Regions from separate parts of the Cetobacterium sp. ZWU0022 genome, predicted to be linked through region 2. Evidence: riboswitches for the same ligand, from Rfam matches in the RefSeq annotation. Region 2 holds a riboswitch; each other region holds the start of a gene.
What was found. A riboswitch is a leader RNA that binds a small molecule or an ion and turns the genes downstream of it on or off. The one in region 2 is predicted to bind cyclic di-GMP.
Positions count from the first base shown of each region.

Region 1: linked by a shared signal. The riboswitch ahead of L988_RS10140 (hypothetical protein) and the one ahead of L988_RS11685 (HD domain-containing phosphohydrolase) in region 2 are both predicted to bind cyclic di-GMP.
Region 3: linked by a shared signal. The riboswitch ahead of L988_RS12910 (MarR family transcriptional regulator) and the one ahead of L988_RS11685 (HD domain-containing phosphohydrolase) in region 2 are both predicted to bind cyclic di-GMP.

Region 1 is NZ_JRJZ01000128.1:706-6,502, reverse strand. Features, by position in the region: gene L988_RS10150 (proline--tRNA ligase) at 1-1,563, opposite strand, end outside; gene recG (ATP-dependent DNA helicase RecG) at 1,616-3,676, opposite strand; cyclic di-GMP riboswitch class I at 3,846-3,921, shown strand; gene L988_RS10140 (hypothetical protein) at 3,998-4,462, shown strand; gene L988_RS10135 (YebC/PmpR family DNA-binding transcriptional regulator) at 4,508-5,254, opposite strand; gene L988_RS10130 (glycosyltransferase family 9 protein) at 5,307-5,797, opposite strand, start outside.
Region 2 is NZ_JRJZ01000167.1:403-6,199, forward strand. Features, by position in the region: gene L988_RS11685 (HD domain-containing phosphohydrolase) at 1-1,757, opposite strand, end outside; cyclic di-GMP riboswitch class I at 1,810-1,885, opposite strand; gene guaB (IMP dehydrogenase) at 1,942-3,399, opposite strand; gene purD (phosphoribosylamine--glycine ligase) at 3,478-4,728, opposite strand; gene purH (bifunctional phosphoribosylaminoimidazolecarboxamide formyltransferase/IMP cyclohydrolase) at 4,744-5,797, opposite strand, start outside.
Region 3 is NZ_JRJZ01000191.1:40,130-45,926, forward strand. Features, by position in the region: gene L988_RS12900 (TIM-barrel domain-containing protein) at 1-788, shown strand, start outside; gene L988_RS14145 (transposase) at 932-1,153, opposite strand; gene L988_RS12905 (RNA-guided endonuclease TnpB family protein) at 1,230-2,345, shown strand; cyclic di-GMP riboswitch class I at 2,835-2,910, shown strand; gene L988_RS12910 (MarR family transcriptional regulator) at 3,003-3,296, shown strand; gene L988_RS12915 (HTH domain-containing protein) at 3,329-4,720, opposite strand; gene L988_RS12920 (hypothetical protein) at 4,802-5,797, opposite strand, start outside.

The DNA of each region.
Region 1 (5,797 bases), on a different contig from region 2:
ATCTCCATCTTTAAATTTGAATCCGATTCTTTCGTCTCTGTCATCTAAAGCTACATCTATATTAGCATCTCCAAATGCATTATAAATCTCTTCAGCTAGAGCTACTTGATCCTCAGCTTTCATATTTGCAGGAATTACTTCAACTACAAATGGAGCTATTGATGATGGCCAAATAATTCCATTCTCATCGTTATTTTGCTCGATTGATGATGCTAAAGTTCTTGAAACTCCAATTCCATAACATCCCATCTCAATAACTTGACTCTTTCCATTTACATCTAAGAATGTTGCATTTAGAGCTTTAGAGTACTTATCTCCTAATTTAAAGATATGTCCACTTTCTATTCCTCTTGCACTTGCTAGCTCTCCTTCACACTTAGGACATTTCTCTCCTACAGTTACTGTTCTTACATCTGCAACTATTGAAGCTGTGTAATCTCTTCCGTAGTTTGCATTTATAAAGTGTGTATCTATTTTATTTCCACCAGCTGTATGGTTAGAAATACCAATTATACTCTTGTCAGCTATCAACTTAATTTTTGTTTCATCAATTCCTACTGGTCCTATGAATCCTTTAATTAATCCTAATTCCTCTATTTCAGTATCATTTAATAATGCAACATCGATTGTATCAATTATATTCTTTAACTTAACTTCGTTTACTTCGAAGTCTCCTCTTATAAGAACCATGTAAACTTCATCTGTTACAACATCTTTATACATCATAGCTTTTACTGTTTGTGCTGTAGGTATATTTAAAAACTCAGCAATCTCTGTTATTTTCGATACATTTGGTGTATCCATTAGCTCTAACTCTTTTGCTTCTACTTTTGGCACATCAGTTATTATACTCGTTGCAGTTTCAACGTTTGCAGCATACTCACATGATGTACAGTAAATGATTTCATCCTCTCCAGATTCTGCTAATACATGGAACTCTTGTGATCCACTTCCACCGATAGCTCCTGAATCAGCTTCAACCGCTCTGAATTTAAGTCCACATCTTTCGAAAACTCTTGTATAAGCTGCTTTCATATTTTCGAATTCTTCATCTAAAGACTCTTTTGTTGCATGGAATGAGTATGCATCTTTCATCATAAACTCTCTTCCTCTCATAAGTCCAAATCTAGGTCTTCTTTCATCTCTAAATTTAGTTTGAATTTGGTATAAGTTTAATGGTAAGGCCTTATATGATGATATATCATTTCTAATTATATCTGTTATTACCTCTTCATGTGTTGGTCCTAATGCGAACTCTCTTGAATGTCTGTCTTGAATTCTCATCATTTCAGCACCCATTACATCCCATCTTCCACTCTCTTTCCAAAGTTCTGCTGGTTGTAAAACTGGCATGAATATCTCTTGAGCTCCAGCTCTATTCATCTCTTCTCTTACGATGTTTTCAACTTTCTTTAAAGCTTTTAAACCTAAAGGAAGGTATGTGTAAACTCCACTCGCTAATCTTTTGATCATACCTGATCTAAGTAATAGTTTATGACTGATTACCTCTGCCTCTTTAGGAGTTTCCTTTAGAGTCTTTACATAATATCTACTTAATCTCATATTTCCTCCACTCTTTTAATTAATTTTACCTCATATTTTATCATAACATCTTTTACGAGGTCAAACTTTTGTTAAACTTTTCATCAATATCCTCTTCTAAAACTTTATGATTTATCTTTCCTTCATTTTTTATTAGATATTCGGTACATATATCCTTAACCAATTTTATAGTTTTTACATCATGAACTATATCTATAAATTTCAAGTCACTTAATCCGCTTTGTTTCACACCGAAAATCTCTCCCGCTTTTCTGAGTCGCAGATCCTCTTCAGCTATTTTGAATCCATCCTCTGTATTTTCTAAAACTTTTAATCTAGCTGCTGAGTTGTCATTCTCAGTATTTGATAGTAAGAAGCAGTAAGATTGATGCTCTCCTCTTCCAACTCTTCCTCTCAACTGATGTAGAGTAGCTAATCCAAATCTCTCTGAATTTGTTATAACCATTATACTTGAGTTAGGCACATTTACTCCAACCTCTATTACTAAAGTTGAAACAAGTATATCTAAATTATGATTTTTAAATTGATGCATCACTTCATCTTTTTCTTTATTTTTCATTCTTCCATGTAAAATTCCTACTTTATATCCTGGGAGGTTTTTTGATACTTCTGCATATAACTCTTCTGTTGATTTTGCCGATAGTTTATCGCTCTCATCGATTAATGAAGCTACAAAATACGCTTGCCTTCCCTCTTTTAATTTTTTATCTATAAAATAATACATCTTTTCTTCATCAACATCTTCACTTATCCACTTAGTCTTTATAGGCTTTCTTCCTGGTGGAAGTTCATCTATCACAGATACATCTAAATCACCATATATACTTAAAGCTAAAGATCTTGGAATTGGAGTTGCACTCATAACTATTAGATTTGCCAAAATCCCTTTATCTCTCAATCTTTTTCTCTGTAAAACTCCAAATCTGTGTTGTTCATCTATCACTACTAGACCAAGTTTATTGAATTGAACGCTATCCTCTATTATAGCATGTGTTCCTATGACAATATTCGTTTCTCCAGTTTCTATTCTTTTTAATAACTCATCTTTTTTCTTTCCCTTTATGCTACCTGTCAAAAGATCTACTTTTACATCCAAACTTTCTAAAGTTTCATAAATAGATAAATAGTGCTGAGTTGCTAATATCTCTGTTGGAGCCATCAACACTCCTTGATATCCATTTTCTACCATATATAATAGTAGTAAAACTGCAACTATAGTCTTTCCGCTTCCTACGTCACCTTGAATTAGATAGTTTATAATCTTACCTGCATTTAATCCTTTATAAATCTCTGTTATAACTCTTTTTTGAGCAGTTGTTAATTTAAATGATAAACCTGAAAGATACTTTGAAACCAGCTCTTTTTTTCCTTCTATTTTATAGATTCCACTGTTTGTCAAATCAACTTCAAAACGCTTTTGTAAAATACCCATCTCCAAAACTAAAAGTTCCTCTACTGCAAATCTCCTTTTAGCTTCCTCTAAGTTTCTTGAATTAGTTGGATAATGTATCTCATTTAAAGCTTTTGTTCTTGGCATCAAATTATATTTTTTTAAAACCTCTTCTGGAATATTCTCTTCAAATATATTAACATACTCTTTTAAGGCTTCCTTTAATATTTTTCTTAGATTATTTTGAGTAAACTCTTTTATAGAGCTATATATTGGAAGGATCTCCCCGTTGTTTTCTTGTCCTTTATATAGTTTAAATTCTGGATTCGTCATCTGAAAAGTATATCCTCTTTTTACATTTCCAATAAAAATATACTCCTCACCTATTTTTAAACTGTTTCTCAAATATGGTCTCTGAAACCAAACTACTTCAAGAACTCCAGTTCCATCATTTATAGTGGCTTTTATCATCTTCATTCCAGTTCTTGTGGGTGGAGCTGATATATTCATTATACTTCCTTTTAATACAACATATTCATCACCTTTTAACTCTCCAATTCTCTTTAAGTTTGTTCTATCATCATATGCTCTTGGAAAATAATAGATAAGATCATACAAACTTTCAATATTCAATTTTTTTAATTTCAGATATGTCGCTTTTGATACTCCTTTTAAATTAAAAAGTTCTATCTCTCTATAAATGTTTTTATAAATCATAATCACCACCTTTTTTTTATTATAACACAAAGAAATAGAGTTTTGTACTCTTTATAATACCTGCTATCCATCCCATATAAACCTTTAAAAATCAAGCGTTCGTGAAAATTTTATTTTCATTTTTTTTGAAAAAATTATTTGACTTTTTTTATTTTTTAATATATTATACTTGTATAAATTAAATAGGCAAAGTAAGGGAAACCTTATGACGCAAAGCTATAGGGTCTTTAAAATGACAGCCAGTTGCACTTATCTGAAAAGATAATGTTGCAATTGGCTTTTTTATTTTTTTATCACTTTATATAACTAATCGGGAGGGAACACACAATGAAAAAAATATTAACTTTATTATCTTTAACTTTATCTATGACGGCTTTTGCTAATTCTGTTGTTCAATCAGACACTATGAATATCAATGCGAAAATTGTTAAACCACTAACTGTTAGCCATGACGGGCATATCCAATTTGGTAATCTTGTTCAAAACAGCGGACATAGCGAAAAAGTAAGTAGAAACTTCTTCATTAACGGAACACCTGGACAAAAAATTGAATTTAAGATTAATGATCAAAAATTAGACTCATTTTCAAACAGTCATTTAACTAGAGTTGGAGGAAGTGAAACATTAGATTTTTATACTAGCAATAGAAAAGTAACTAACGGAGATATCTCAAATCCTACTTTAGATAACAATGGAAACTTAACGTTCTCTTTTGATTCTGTAGTTAATGTTACAAACTTACCTGTTGGAGAATACACTGGTTCTTTAAAGGTTGCAGTTAAATATAATTAATATAAAGAAAAACTGAGGAATTGATGTCCTCAGTTTTTTTTATTTCTATAATTGTTCTAATAATTCATCAGATATATCAAAGTTTGAGTAAACATCATTTACGTCATCTAAGTCATCTAAAGCTTCATATAAAGCCATAACTTTCTTAGCTGTATCTAAATCAGTTATTTGAACTTTATTGTCAGGAATCATTGACACTTCAGCTTCAGTTACATTATAACCAGCTTTTTTTAACTCTTCAGCTACAGTATTACAATCCGCAGGCTCTGTTAAAACAGTGAACTCTCCGTCCTCCTCTTTAACATCTTCAGCACCAGCTTCTAAAGCAGCCATCATAAGCTCATCAGCATCTAATCCCTCTCCAGTAATGATTATTTCCCCTTTTTTAGCGAACATCCAAGCAACAGCACCATCTGTTCCAAGGTTTCCATTTCTTCTAGAGAAAGCAGCTCTTACTTCTGAAGCCGATCTATTTTTATTATCTGTTACAACTTCTACTATGAAAGCAGTTCCTTCTGGACCGTATCCTTCATATCTAATCTCCATGTAATCTACACCTTCAAGCTCTCCAGTTCCTTTTTTGATAGCTCTTTCTAGGTTATCTTTTGGCATATTAGCAGCCTTTGCTTTATCTATCGCAAGTCTTAATCTAGGGTTGAAGTTAGGATCTCCTCCAGCTTCTTTAGCTGCGATTGTTAACTCTTTTCCTAATTTTGTAAATATCTTTCCTCTTTTAATGTCTTGAGCACCTTTTCTATGCTTTATGTTAGACCATTTACTATGTCCTGCCACAAAAATTCCTCCTCATTTTTTAAAAATATCTATTTAAATTTTATCACAACCCCTAGTTTTTTTCAATATATTTGGGCACTAGGAGTATTTTTCTCTCAACCTCTTCTAATACTTTCTCAGGCGTTATCAAACTATATTTCTCCTCATAAGATAACTTTTCATAACCATCTCCTGTCAAAATATCTTTAGGCTCCAATCCCTCGTGTCTTGGATTGTCTCTTGATAACCACTCCATTTTATTAGAGTTTGGACTAAATATTGCAAAACTGGGTATATCTATAGCTTGTGCTAAATGTCTAGGTCCACCCTCGTTTCCAACAAACAAGTCACAGTTAGAAAATAGTGTGAACAACTCACTTTTAGGTATAGACATTATATCTATAACGATATCATAATCCTCTCTAGCCACACTCCAAACTTTTTTTAAATATTTAAACGGATTCTTCTGCTTAGCTTTAGATATTGATATTACTTTATTCAAATAGTTCTGGTGTTCAAATAGAGGTGCCACATAATCGTATAAAACATAATCTATCTTTGCAT
Region 2 (5,797 bases):
TTTACCAAGTCATACCCTATTTCTACATGCTCTTTTACTTTCTTAAACTCTTCCTCTGTTAACTTAGATGGTTTCTTTAATATTTCAGATGGTATCGCAACTTTTCCTATATCATGTAAAGATGAAAATCTCTTGATACTTTCTCTTGTTTCTTTTGGCAGATTTACTTTTTCAGATAAAAGTGTCGAATACATACCTAATCTCTTCACATGATCTCCAGTATCCTCGTCATTCAATTGATTAGCCATTTCTAGCACTTCTATCAACGAAAAACTTAGTTCTTCTGCTTTTTTTCTATTTTTTTCAGATTTAATTATTAATACTATTAAAATTATTATAAATATCACTACTGGTATTGATATTTTTAAAATCAACTTATAATTTTGTGTTACTATTGAATTTTTTAAAATATTATTATCTATTACAGTTTTATCTATCGTGAAACTTTCTAAAATAGTTTCAATTAAATTTGATAACTCTTGTTTCTCTTTACTAATTCCAAAACTAACACCAAAAGAATCATTTAATATCCCTGCAACTTTTATTTTATCATCCAAAAAGTTATTACTTATTACTCCTGTCAATATATTAAAGTATCCTACCAGATACTCTCCATCTTGATTTAATAATTTATTTAACCCCTCTTCATAAGTTTCTACTTCTTCTATTTCACTATTTTTCAAAATATTTTTTAAATATATATAACTATAATCACCTTTTAAAACTAAAATTTTAGCCCTATCTAAATCAGATAAATTCTGAATAAACCCATCTGACTTTCTATTTGCCACAGACAATTTCATTTCATAATAAGGTTTTGTATAATTTTTAGTTACTCTTCCCAAAGAGTTTTCGATAGCAATTCCCTCTATGTCATACTCTCCATCTTTCACAAAACTAAAAGGAATACCTATTATCTTTTCAATCTCTTTAACTATATTAATAGTTAATCCCTGATAATTTTGTTTCTGCTTATAATAAAACGGCAACATAAATTTATCTTTTCCCAATTTAACTCTTATCTCTTTATAGTTATCTGTTACTTTTTCATAACTCGGCGTATCTTTTAACAAATACTTATAAAACGACACTCTATTTTCAGATAAAATCTCTTGAAATTCTTCACCTGGTAATTCATCTAAACTTTTTTTCACTTTTTCATAAAGCTCAGTTAAACTCTTTTTTATAGCTATTTGTTCATTATACCTTATATTCTCTAAAAGTTTATAATCTACATCACCTAAATTTTTATCATACCAATCTTGTGCAATAAAAATCTCTATCTCACCATTCTTTAATTTTTCTAATCCTTCATCAATATTCTTAACTTCAATTTTATCTAAAGTTAAATTGCTATATCTTTCTTTCATCTCTCTAATTCCATGTTGTCCAGGAATATATCCAGCTTTCAAATATCTAGCCTCTCCTAAGTTTGACAGCATCGAATTCTTATTTGTAATAACACCTATCCTATAAATCATAGGAGTATCCAAATAATCATATTCCTTCTTCCCATCTAAAGTTTCAATAGTTCTCAACATCATGTCACTATTCTCTTTATCTAATGAAACTTCAATCTCTTTTCCTTCTAAAACTTTTTTTAACAACTCTGCGTAAACACCTTGATATTCACCCTTTTCTAAATCTTTATACAAATACATATCCGTTGTATTTGAAGGTACTGTTATTGTTAATCTCTCTTCCGAGAAACCTAAACAACTAATAAACAGCATTAAAAAAACTACTAACCTCTTCATCTATCCTCCCTCAATAAAAAAAAATAAAAAAAGCTGCAATAATCACAAAGACTATTGCAGCTGGCTGCCATTTTAAAGACCCTATAGCTTTGCGTCATAGAGTTTCCTCTACTTTGCCACTTATAAACGTTTCTTAATTATAATCATTATAATCAATACGTCCTACAAAGTCAATATTTTATATCTATTTAGAATAATTTGGTGCTTCCTTCGTTATTATAATATCATGCGGATGACTTTCTTTTAATCCTGCTCCTGTTATTTTAACAAATTTTGCATGAACTTTTAAATCTTCAACTGTTGATGTTCCACAGTATCCCATTCCAGCTCTAACTCCTCCACACATTTGGAAAACTACATCTTTTAAGCTTCCTCTATATGCAACTCTTCCTTCAATACCTTCTGGAACTAATTTCTTAGCGTCATTTTGGAAGTATCTGTCTTTCGATCCTCTTTTCATTGCTGCCATAGATCCCATTCCAACATATACTTTATACTTTCTTCCTTCATATATAATCTCTTCTCCAGGTGCTTCTGTCGTTCCTGCTAAAAGTCCACCAAGCATTACACAATCAGCTCCTGCTGCTAAAGCTTTAACCATATCTCCAGATAATTTTATTCCACCATCTGCTATAACTCCAATCCCTCTTGTTTTACAAACTTCATAAACATCATTTACTGCTGATAATTGAGGAACTCCTACTCCTGCTACAACTCTTGTTGTACAGATAGACCCTGGTCCTACTCCTACCTTAACAGCATCTACTCCTGCATCTATTAAATCTAAAGCTGCTTCTGCCGTTACTATGTTTCCACCAATTATGTTTAAAGTCGGGAAAGCTTCTCTGATTTCTTTTATTTTTGCCATAACACCTTTTGAATGTCCATGAGCCGAATCTACAGTTATAATATCTACTCCCGCATCTACTAAAGCTTTAACTCTTTCTAGAGTATCTGCTCCAACTCCTACAGCTCCTCCAACTCTTAATCTTCCTTGAGAATCTTTACAAGCCATTGGATATTCAACTAAATTATCGATGTCCTTTATTGTAATTAATCCTTTTAATTGACCTTCGTCATTTACTATTGGTAGTTTCTCTATTCTATTTTCTAATAAGATATCTTTAGCTTGCTCTAAAGTTGTTCCTACTGGAGCTGTTACTAAATTTTCTTTAGTCATTATATCACTAACTAATTGATCCATATCTTTTCTATATTTTAAATCTCTGTTTGTAATAATTCCTATTAAAGAACCATCTTGTTCAATAACTGGTAATCCAGAAATTTTATACTTTCTCATTATCTCTTCTGCGTGCCATACAGTTGAATCTTTTGTTAAAGTAACAGGATTCTTTATCATTCCGCTTTCATTTCTCTTTACTCTATCTACCTCAGCAGCTTGATCCTCTATACTCATATTTTTATGAATAAATCCTATTCCACCTTGTCTAGCTAAAGCTATTGCTAAATCTCCTTCTGTTACAGTATCCATTGCAGCACTTAGGACCGGAATATTTAATTCGATATCCTTTGTAAGTCTTGTTTTTAAACTAACTTCATGTGGTAATACCTCAGATTTTGCTGGAACTAGTAGTACATCATCAAAAGTAATCGCTTCTTTTATTATTTTTCCATTCATCATTTTTTCTATTCCCTCCAATTTTTCTGAATATTTTAAATAAAGACCTGCACTTTTTTTTAGTATTGTGCAGGTCTTTTTTTATTTATTTTCGTTATTATAGCACATTTTTGAGCCTATGTCATTTCTAAAAAACATTTTTTTGCATTTTATTTTTTTTACATCCAAATATGCTCTTTCTTTAGCTTCTTCTAATGTATTTCCGTATGCTACTACCGATAAAACCCTTCCACCATTAGTCTCTAATCTTCCATCTACTTTTCTTGTTCCCATATGGAAAACTATGGATTCTAAATTTTGAGGAATTTCAATTTCACTACCTATTGTCGATGATTTCGGGTAGTTTTCAGAAGCCATAACAACAGCCACTGTATATCTTTCATCCCACTCTAGTTTAACCTCTTTTTCATCCATTAAATCTAATATGGCTTTAACAAAGTCAGATTTCATTCTTGGAAGAATCCCTTCTGCTTCTGGATCTCCAAATCTTGCATTAAACTCGATAGTTTTAACTCCATCTTTGGTTAACATAATCCCACCAAATAGAAAACCTTTAAACGGAATTCCATCTTGTTTCATTCCAGATGCCATAGGTTTTAATATTTTTTCTAAAGTTTCATTTACAACATTCGAATCTATTTTTCCTACTGGAGAATACACACCCATTCCACCTGTATTTGGCCCTTCATCATTGTCATAAGCTCTTTTATGATCTTGAGCAACTTCTAAAGGAATTACTCTCTCTCCATTTGTTAAAGCTATAATAGAAAATTCAAAACCATCCAAATATTCCTCTATTACAACTTTATTATTAGGTATAGAGAATGCTATCTCTAAAGCCTCTATCGCTTCCTCTTTTGTAAAGGCAACTGTTACTCCTTTTCCAGCTTTCAAACCATCCTCTTTTATAACTATCGGAGCGCCTTTTTGATTAACATATGATTTTGCTAACTCTAAGCTTTCAAAAGTTTCATAAGCTCCTGTTGGAACATTATACTTTTTCATCAACTCTTTCGCAAAATCTTTACTTGATTCAATTCTTGCAGCAGCTGCAGTTGGTCCAAATATTTTAAGACCTCTTTTTTCAAACTCATCCACAACGCCTAAAGCAAGTACGCTTTCAGGACCTACTATCGTCAAATCTATATTTTCGTTTTGTGCAAATGTTGCAAGTTCATCTATATTTTCTTCAGAAATATCTACTAGTTTCCCAATCTCTTCCATTCCAACATTTCCTGGAGCTATAAATACCTCTTTAACTAGTCGACTCTCTTTTACCTTCCATGCAATCGCATGCTCTCTTCCACCTTTTCCAATTACAAGAACTTTCATAAACTCCTCCAAAAATTAATGTTTAAAATGTCTTACCCCTGTAAATACCATAGCTATTCCATGCTTATTGCACTCTTCGATAGATAACGAGTCTTTTATTGATCCTCCTGGTTGAATAATTGCTTTAATTCCAAATTTCGCAGCCATCTCTACTGTATCTGCCATTGGGAAGAATGCATCTGAAGCCATCACTGCTCCATTACACTTTTCACCACCTTGTTCTAAAGCTATTTTTGCAGCTCCAACTCTATTCATCTGTCCTGCACCAACTCCAATAGTTTGATTAGCTTTTCCAACAACTATTGCATTCGATTTCACATGTTTAACAACGTTCCAGTTAAAGATTAAATCCTCTATTTCATCTTCCGTAGGCTTTCTATCAGTAACACAAACAAGTTCATCTTTAGAGATATTTTTCTCATCAAACTCTTGAATTAATGCTCCATCCATAACAGAAGTAATTTTCTTTTTATTTATAATATTTGAATTCAACTCTAATTTCATAACTCTTATATTTTTCTTCTGAGTTATTATTTGTAAAGCTTCTTTTTCATATCCAGGTGCTATAACAATCTCTAAAAATAGTGCAGATAACTTTTCCGCTACCTCTTTTGTTATAACTGAATTAGCTGCTACAATTCCACCAAATATAGAGATTTTATCAGCTTCATAAGCCCTATTCCAAGCTACATCTATATTTTCTCCACTTCCAACTCCACAAGGATTCATATGCTTAACCGCTACTACAGTTGGCTTAGTAAACTCTTTTAAAATTTCTAAAGCTGCATTTGTATCTTGAATGTTATTATAAGATAACTCTTTCCCATGAAGTTGAACTGCATTTCCTATTGAATATCCTGCAAAACTACTTTTATAGAATCCTGCTTTTTGATGCGGATTTTCTCCATATCTTAAATCTTGAACTTTCTCATAAGTAACAGTTATACTTTCCGGAAACTCCTCTTTTACTTTTGAAGTTAGATACTCTGCTATTAAAGTATCATATGCCGATGTATGTCTGAACACTTTCGCAGCTAATCTTTCTCTCGTTTCCGCTTCTGTATCTCCC
Region 3 (5,797 bases), on a different contig from region 2:
TGGGTCATGATGTTGGAGGATTCTCAGGTCCAGCACCGTCTCCAGAACTATTTGTAAGATGGATACAAAATGGTATTTTCTACCCAAGATTCACAATTCATTCTTGGAATGATGATAAAACAGTAAATGTACCTTGGATGTATAAAGAAGTTTTACCAGAAATAAAAAAAGCTATGGACTTTAGAAGAAAGATAACTCCTTATATATATAATTTACTATATAGATCTCATATCGATGGTACTCCAATAATGAAACCAACATTTTATAACTATGAAGCTGATAAAAATACATTTAATGAAAATGATGAATTTTTATTAGGTGATAATATGTTAGTTGCAACTGTGATTACAGAAGGAGAAAAAACAAGAAAAGTATACTTACCAGAAGGAAACTCATGGTACGACTATAATACTAATAAAATATATGAAGGTGGTCAAACGATAGAAGTTGAAGCAGGGTTAGGTACCTTTCCACTATTTATAAAAGAGGGAGCAATTATTCCTATAAATACTATTAATGATTATAATTTCGAGACGAAAGATGAAGATAAAAGAGGATTTATTGTTTATGCATCTGAGAATAATAATAAAACAAAGTTCGTATCATTTGAAGATGACGGATTAACACAAAATTATAAGTCAGGAAAATATGCAAAAATAAGTGTAGAAGTAGTAACTAGTGAAGAAACAATTTCTATAAATATTCAAAAAGATGGGGATATTAAATTTATTCAAGAGGAATATGAAATAATTGTTATAGATTCAAAAAATAGAAAAATAATAAAATAATCATTGAAAACTGATTTGTAATAATATTCGTATTACTATTAGTAGTTTATCAAAACGCCCCGAGAAAACCTCTTCCTCTATTAGGGAGAGGATGAATCGGGGCAATTTCAGTTCCTTGCGATTCAATATACCGCTTAATAGTTTCAATCGTTGCTCCACCAGTGCTTAATATGCAAATGCTCTTCTTCTTCATTCACCTCTAAAACACTCTCATCTTTGACACCTAATAATCTCTTTGATATTTCTTTTAAATCCTCCAAAACTTCCCCATCAATACATTTTCTACGATATTTTGTAATTACAACTAAGTGATAAGTTAAATTGTAGATAGAATGCCTATTCTTTTTAAATTCTGTATTCGGAATTCTACTCTCCTTTACAACTAAATTTTAATATGGTATTATCATAGCATATTAAATTTAAAAAATGGAGGTGAAAACTATGAAGACATATAACTTATCTTTTAAATACAGAATCTATCCTAATGAAACTCAAGCGAATACAATTAATCAAACTTTTGGTTGTACTAGACTTGTGTATAATAGATTCTTGGCTCAGAGAAAAGAATTGTATGAGGCAGAGAAAAAATCTGTAACTTACAATACCCAAGCTAAAGAGCTCCCCCTACTTAAACTTGAATTACCATTCTTGAAAGAGGTTGATTCAATAGCATTACAACAATCACTTAAAAATTTAGAAACTGCGTATAAGAATTTCTTTCAAAAGCGTACAGCATTTCCTAAGTTCAAATCTAAAAGGTCAACTAGAAAATCGTACAATACAGTATCTACAAGTAATAATATTAGAATTGAAGGAAATTTTCTAAAACTTCCAAAGCTAGGTTTAGTTAAAACTAAACTTCATAGACAGATACCTCAAAATTATGTAATTAAATCAGCTACCATTAGCCAAGAACCTAATGGTGCTTACTATGTTTCTTTACTAACTGAATTTGAAAAGGATATTAAAGAAGTTCCAAGCGATAACAATATTGTTGGTCTTGATTTTGCTATGTCTGAACTTTTTGTTAGCTCCGATAACCAAAGGGCTCACTATCCTAGATTTTTTAGAAAGTTAGAAGCTAAACTCATTAAAGCTGGAAGAGAATTATCAAGAAAAGTTAAGTTCTCCCAAAATTGGCATAAAGCAAAATTAAAAGTTGCTAAAATTCATAACCTTATCAAAAACAGTAGAAAAGATTTTTTACACAAATTATCAAATGAACTTGTAACTAAGTATAACGCAATAATACTTGAAGACCTTAACATGAAAGGCATGAGTGCAGCATTGAATTTTGGTAAATCCGTCGCTGATAATGGTTGGGGAATGTTTACAACCATGCTTCAATACAAATCAATGTTTTTAGGTAAACAAGTAATAAAAATCGACAAGTGGTTTCCATCGTCAAAAACTTGTTCATTTTGTGGTGCTATAAAAGCTGAGTTACCAGTATCTTCAAGAGTTTACAAATGTGATGAATGTAACTCAGAGATAGATAGAGACTTAAACGCAAGTATAAATATTCGTGAGGTTGGTAAAGAGCTACTAGCCTATTAAAGCATATATCAGGGTAGGGACTACCCGTAGAGCGTGATTAATATATCCGACATGAGTCAGATACTTCCCACGAAGCCCCGCCCTCTATTAGGGCGGTGGTAGTTCACGTTCCAGAACTTTCAACTGCATTACCAAGATTAATGGGATTAATAAAATAATATAGTTCAAAAGAGGAAAGGCGATTCGATTTAGAATCGTCTTTTTTGTATTTTTACAGGAAAATAAAAGACATTCAACATGTCAAATTTGCATTCAAAAAAATAAAAAATGGATTATATAATTAACTATATAAATATGTTATTATAATTCAATGTAAAACATTAATTTTGATGTCCAAATAGATTTATAAAATTTATGAAGATGTTTGTAAAAAAGTTGCCTAATCCTAATAATATATACAGTAGACAGGGTGGTTAATATCCATCCTGTCTGTATTTAGGGTGAAATATTGTTGCAAAAATATCCTAAATGAGTTATAATAATACCGAAAGATAAATACGGCAAAGTAGAGGAAACTCTATGACGCAAAGCTATAGGGCCTTTAAAATGGCAGCCAGTTGCACTTAGTTATGAACAACTCATAATATAGGTGTATTTTTTTTATAAAAATACAACTGTTTTATAGAGTCAAAAACTTTTAATATTAGGGGTGTTACTATGTGTAAAATGATGGAAATTAAAAATGAATTAAAGAAGTATCATATCAATTATACTCAAGAGGAGATACTATTTACGATAAACGAAACTCCAGGAATTACATTATGTGAGTTGACAAAAAGAATGCAGTTATCAAAAGGATCTGTATCATTATGTTTAAAGAAGTTAGAAGAGGAAAAACTTATACAAAAGTTTGGAACTTTTGATGACAAAAGAGTATTCAAAATTCATCCTACAAAGATAGGAAAAGATTTATACAGTAAAATTAAATTTATAAAAATTGTAAAAATATAAAAACTCCTTCAAAAATAAAGGAGTTTTTTATTTTATAAAATTGGAAGAGTATACGCTTTGATAAAAGGATACTCTTTATCGGAATTCAGTTTTTCAAAAGTTATAACACAGTTTATATCAGAGTTAGAAAGATAGTTTTCTAATTCATCTGCTTTTATAAAATTCAAAATATTCATATTTTCTTTTAGAAGAAATCTATTTTTTATAATTGGGAAGAGGAATGTTGGAATACGGTCAAAAACAACAAGTGTATTTTTAACGCTACTTAAACTTTCCTCGTGGGAACTCCACATATATAAAAAGATAACATTTGAAAATTGTATATTTTGATAGATTTTTCTTAGAGTAAAGAAAAGTTGAAGACATTTTAATCTATCCTCTTCAGGTAGATTGAATCGTAAAAACTCTAAGTCACATATTTTTAAAGGAATACTTTTGTCATGAGCTAAGCTCACTTTGTTGACAAATTTCTCCAAGAAGTTTGTTTTTGTTATCAGTAGAGATAGATTTTTAAAAACCATCGCTTTTACAGTGTTAATCTCTTTTGAAAGTGAATTTCTCCTTTCGTATAAACCACCATCACAGAATTTTAAAGTATCTAAAAATATGTTTAAGTTTTTTAAAAGTATCTTGCCCATAAAAGAGATTTTAAAAAAACTATAGCAAGATTTCAGTTTCTGATTTCCTATAAAATCTTTAAAATATATTTTGAACTCATTGAAACTCAAAGAGTCTATTGTAGGTTCATCTGGATCCGCTAAATTACCATAGATTATAAAGAAAGCTTTTAGAAGATTTTTGTTTTGTGAAAAATAATCAAAGCTATACTCATTTATAAAGGTATCGACATCTTTATTTAACTTTATATGAAACTGCTCATCAAAAAAATCAAGATAATCTTTTGTAATTATAGTTGGAAGTTCTTCAAACTCAACAAATAGTTTATAAAGATATGATAAACTAGCAAGCTTTAAGTTTTTTTCACTTCCTGAAATAGATATCCCCTTCGCATTTGAGCTATTGATATCTAAATCATAGATGCTAAGAGCTTCTTTAGCGAAAGCCAAGTCAGTTCCGATAACCCTTCTTGAAACCTCTAACAAGCTAGAAAGACTATTTAAATTTATGTATCTATCTCTTAAAAGAATTAAAATTATATAAAGAACTCTATTCTCTTTTGTAAAACGTTGCTCCTTTTTCAAATCACCTAGAAGAGTTGTATTTTTACAAATACAGTTAATCATAGATTGGATTGTAGGTTTGGACTCTTCTGAATCTGTGAAGGAGTAGATTTGTTTTATATAAAGATTAACATTTTGTTTATCCATTTTCAAAAACTCTGCGATAAAATCTGTCGTTTTGTATGACGTATATTCTAATAATTTACAGATTCTTATGTGGTTTGTATTAATATTTATTTTCATAGCAAACTGCTCCTTAAAATTATTATTTCATTGGGCAATATTATAACATGAAAAAAGGAATAAATCAAAAAAAGGTCTTAATTATAAGTTAAGACCTTTTAAAACTTCCTCTAAGATATGGTTGTTAACAAGATTAAGTATATTTAGATAGTTATATGAATCTAAAAGTTTAATATTTTGGTAGATATAACTTTCATCACTTAAAACCAGATTATACTTATGGTTATACAAAGTTGTATTCAATTTATAGAGGAATGCAGGCTCGATATGAAAATTTATATCAGGAGCTTTTACTTTTAAATTATCTTTTAAGTAGTGATCATCGGATATTGTAATCTCATTAAATAGTAAAAGGACATCCTTTACTAACTCTTTATTATGTTCAATTATAATCTTTTTTAAAATGCTCACAATTGAGATTTTATCATGGAAAAATAGTTTGAAATTTAATTCTTTTAAAATATCATCTAAAATATCGATTAATTTCTCATCTGACTGGTCAATAGGAATATTTTTTACTTTAAGTATTTTGTTTTCATATTTAAAAAATGAGATACAGATTTTTCTTAGAAGAATTGTTTCTAAATCTGAATCTAATTTTGAAAAATTTAATCTTTCTTTTATTTTCGATATAAGAATATCTCCTTTATTTCCAATCTCTTTTTCGAAGAAAGAGAGATTGTTTTTTATATTGACCATAAAAATGAAGGTTTGTTCTTGAAAACTTTTATCATACTCTTTCATTGTTAGAGATATAAAAGCTCTCAAATCTTCATATTTTGAATAATCTAAATTAGGTACTTTTAAATCAAAGCCGCCAAGAGTTTTGTTCAGCACAAAAAGTGTTGAAAGAAATGAAATTATAAAATTAGTACTAGAAACCTCAGCTTTTTTTAATGTCGTGTATAATTTTTCAAAAAGTTCCATAAAGTTATATTCAACTAAAACTGAAGCTAAAAGCGAATCTTTTTTTAGGGTAAAATCTCCGTTGATGAAGAATTTTACAAGCTTCTTGCAGAAAACATACTTGCACTCCTCTGAAACGTGAGTGATTCTAACTCCTTTACCGCTTTGGTA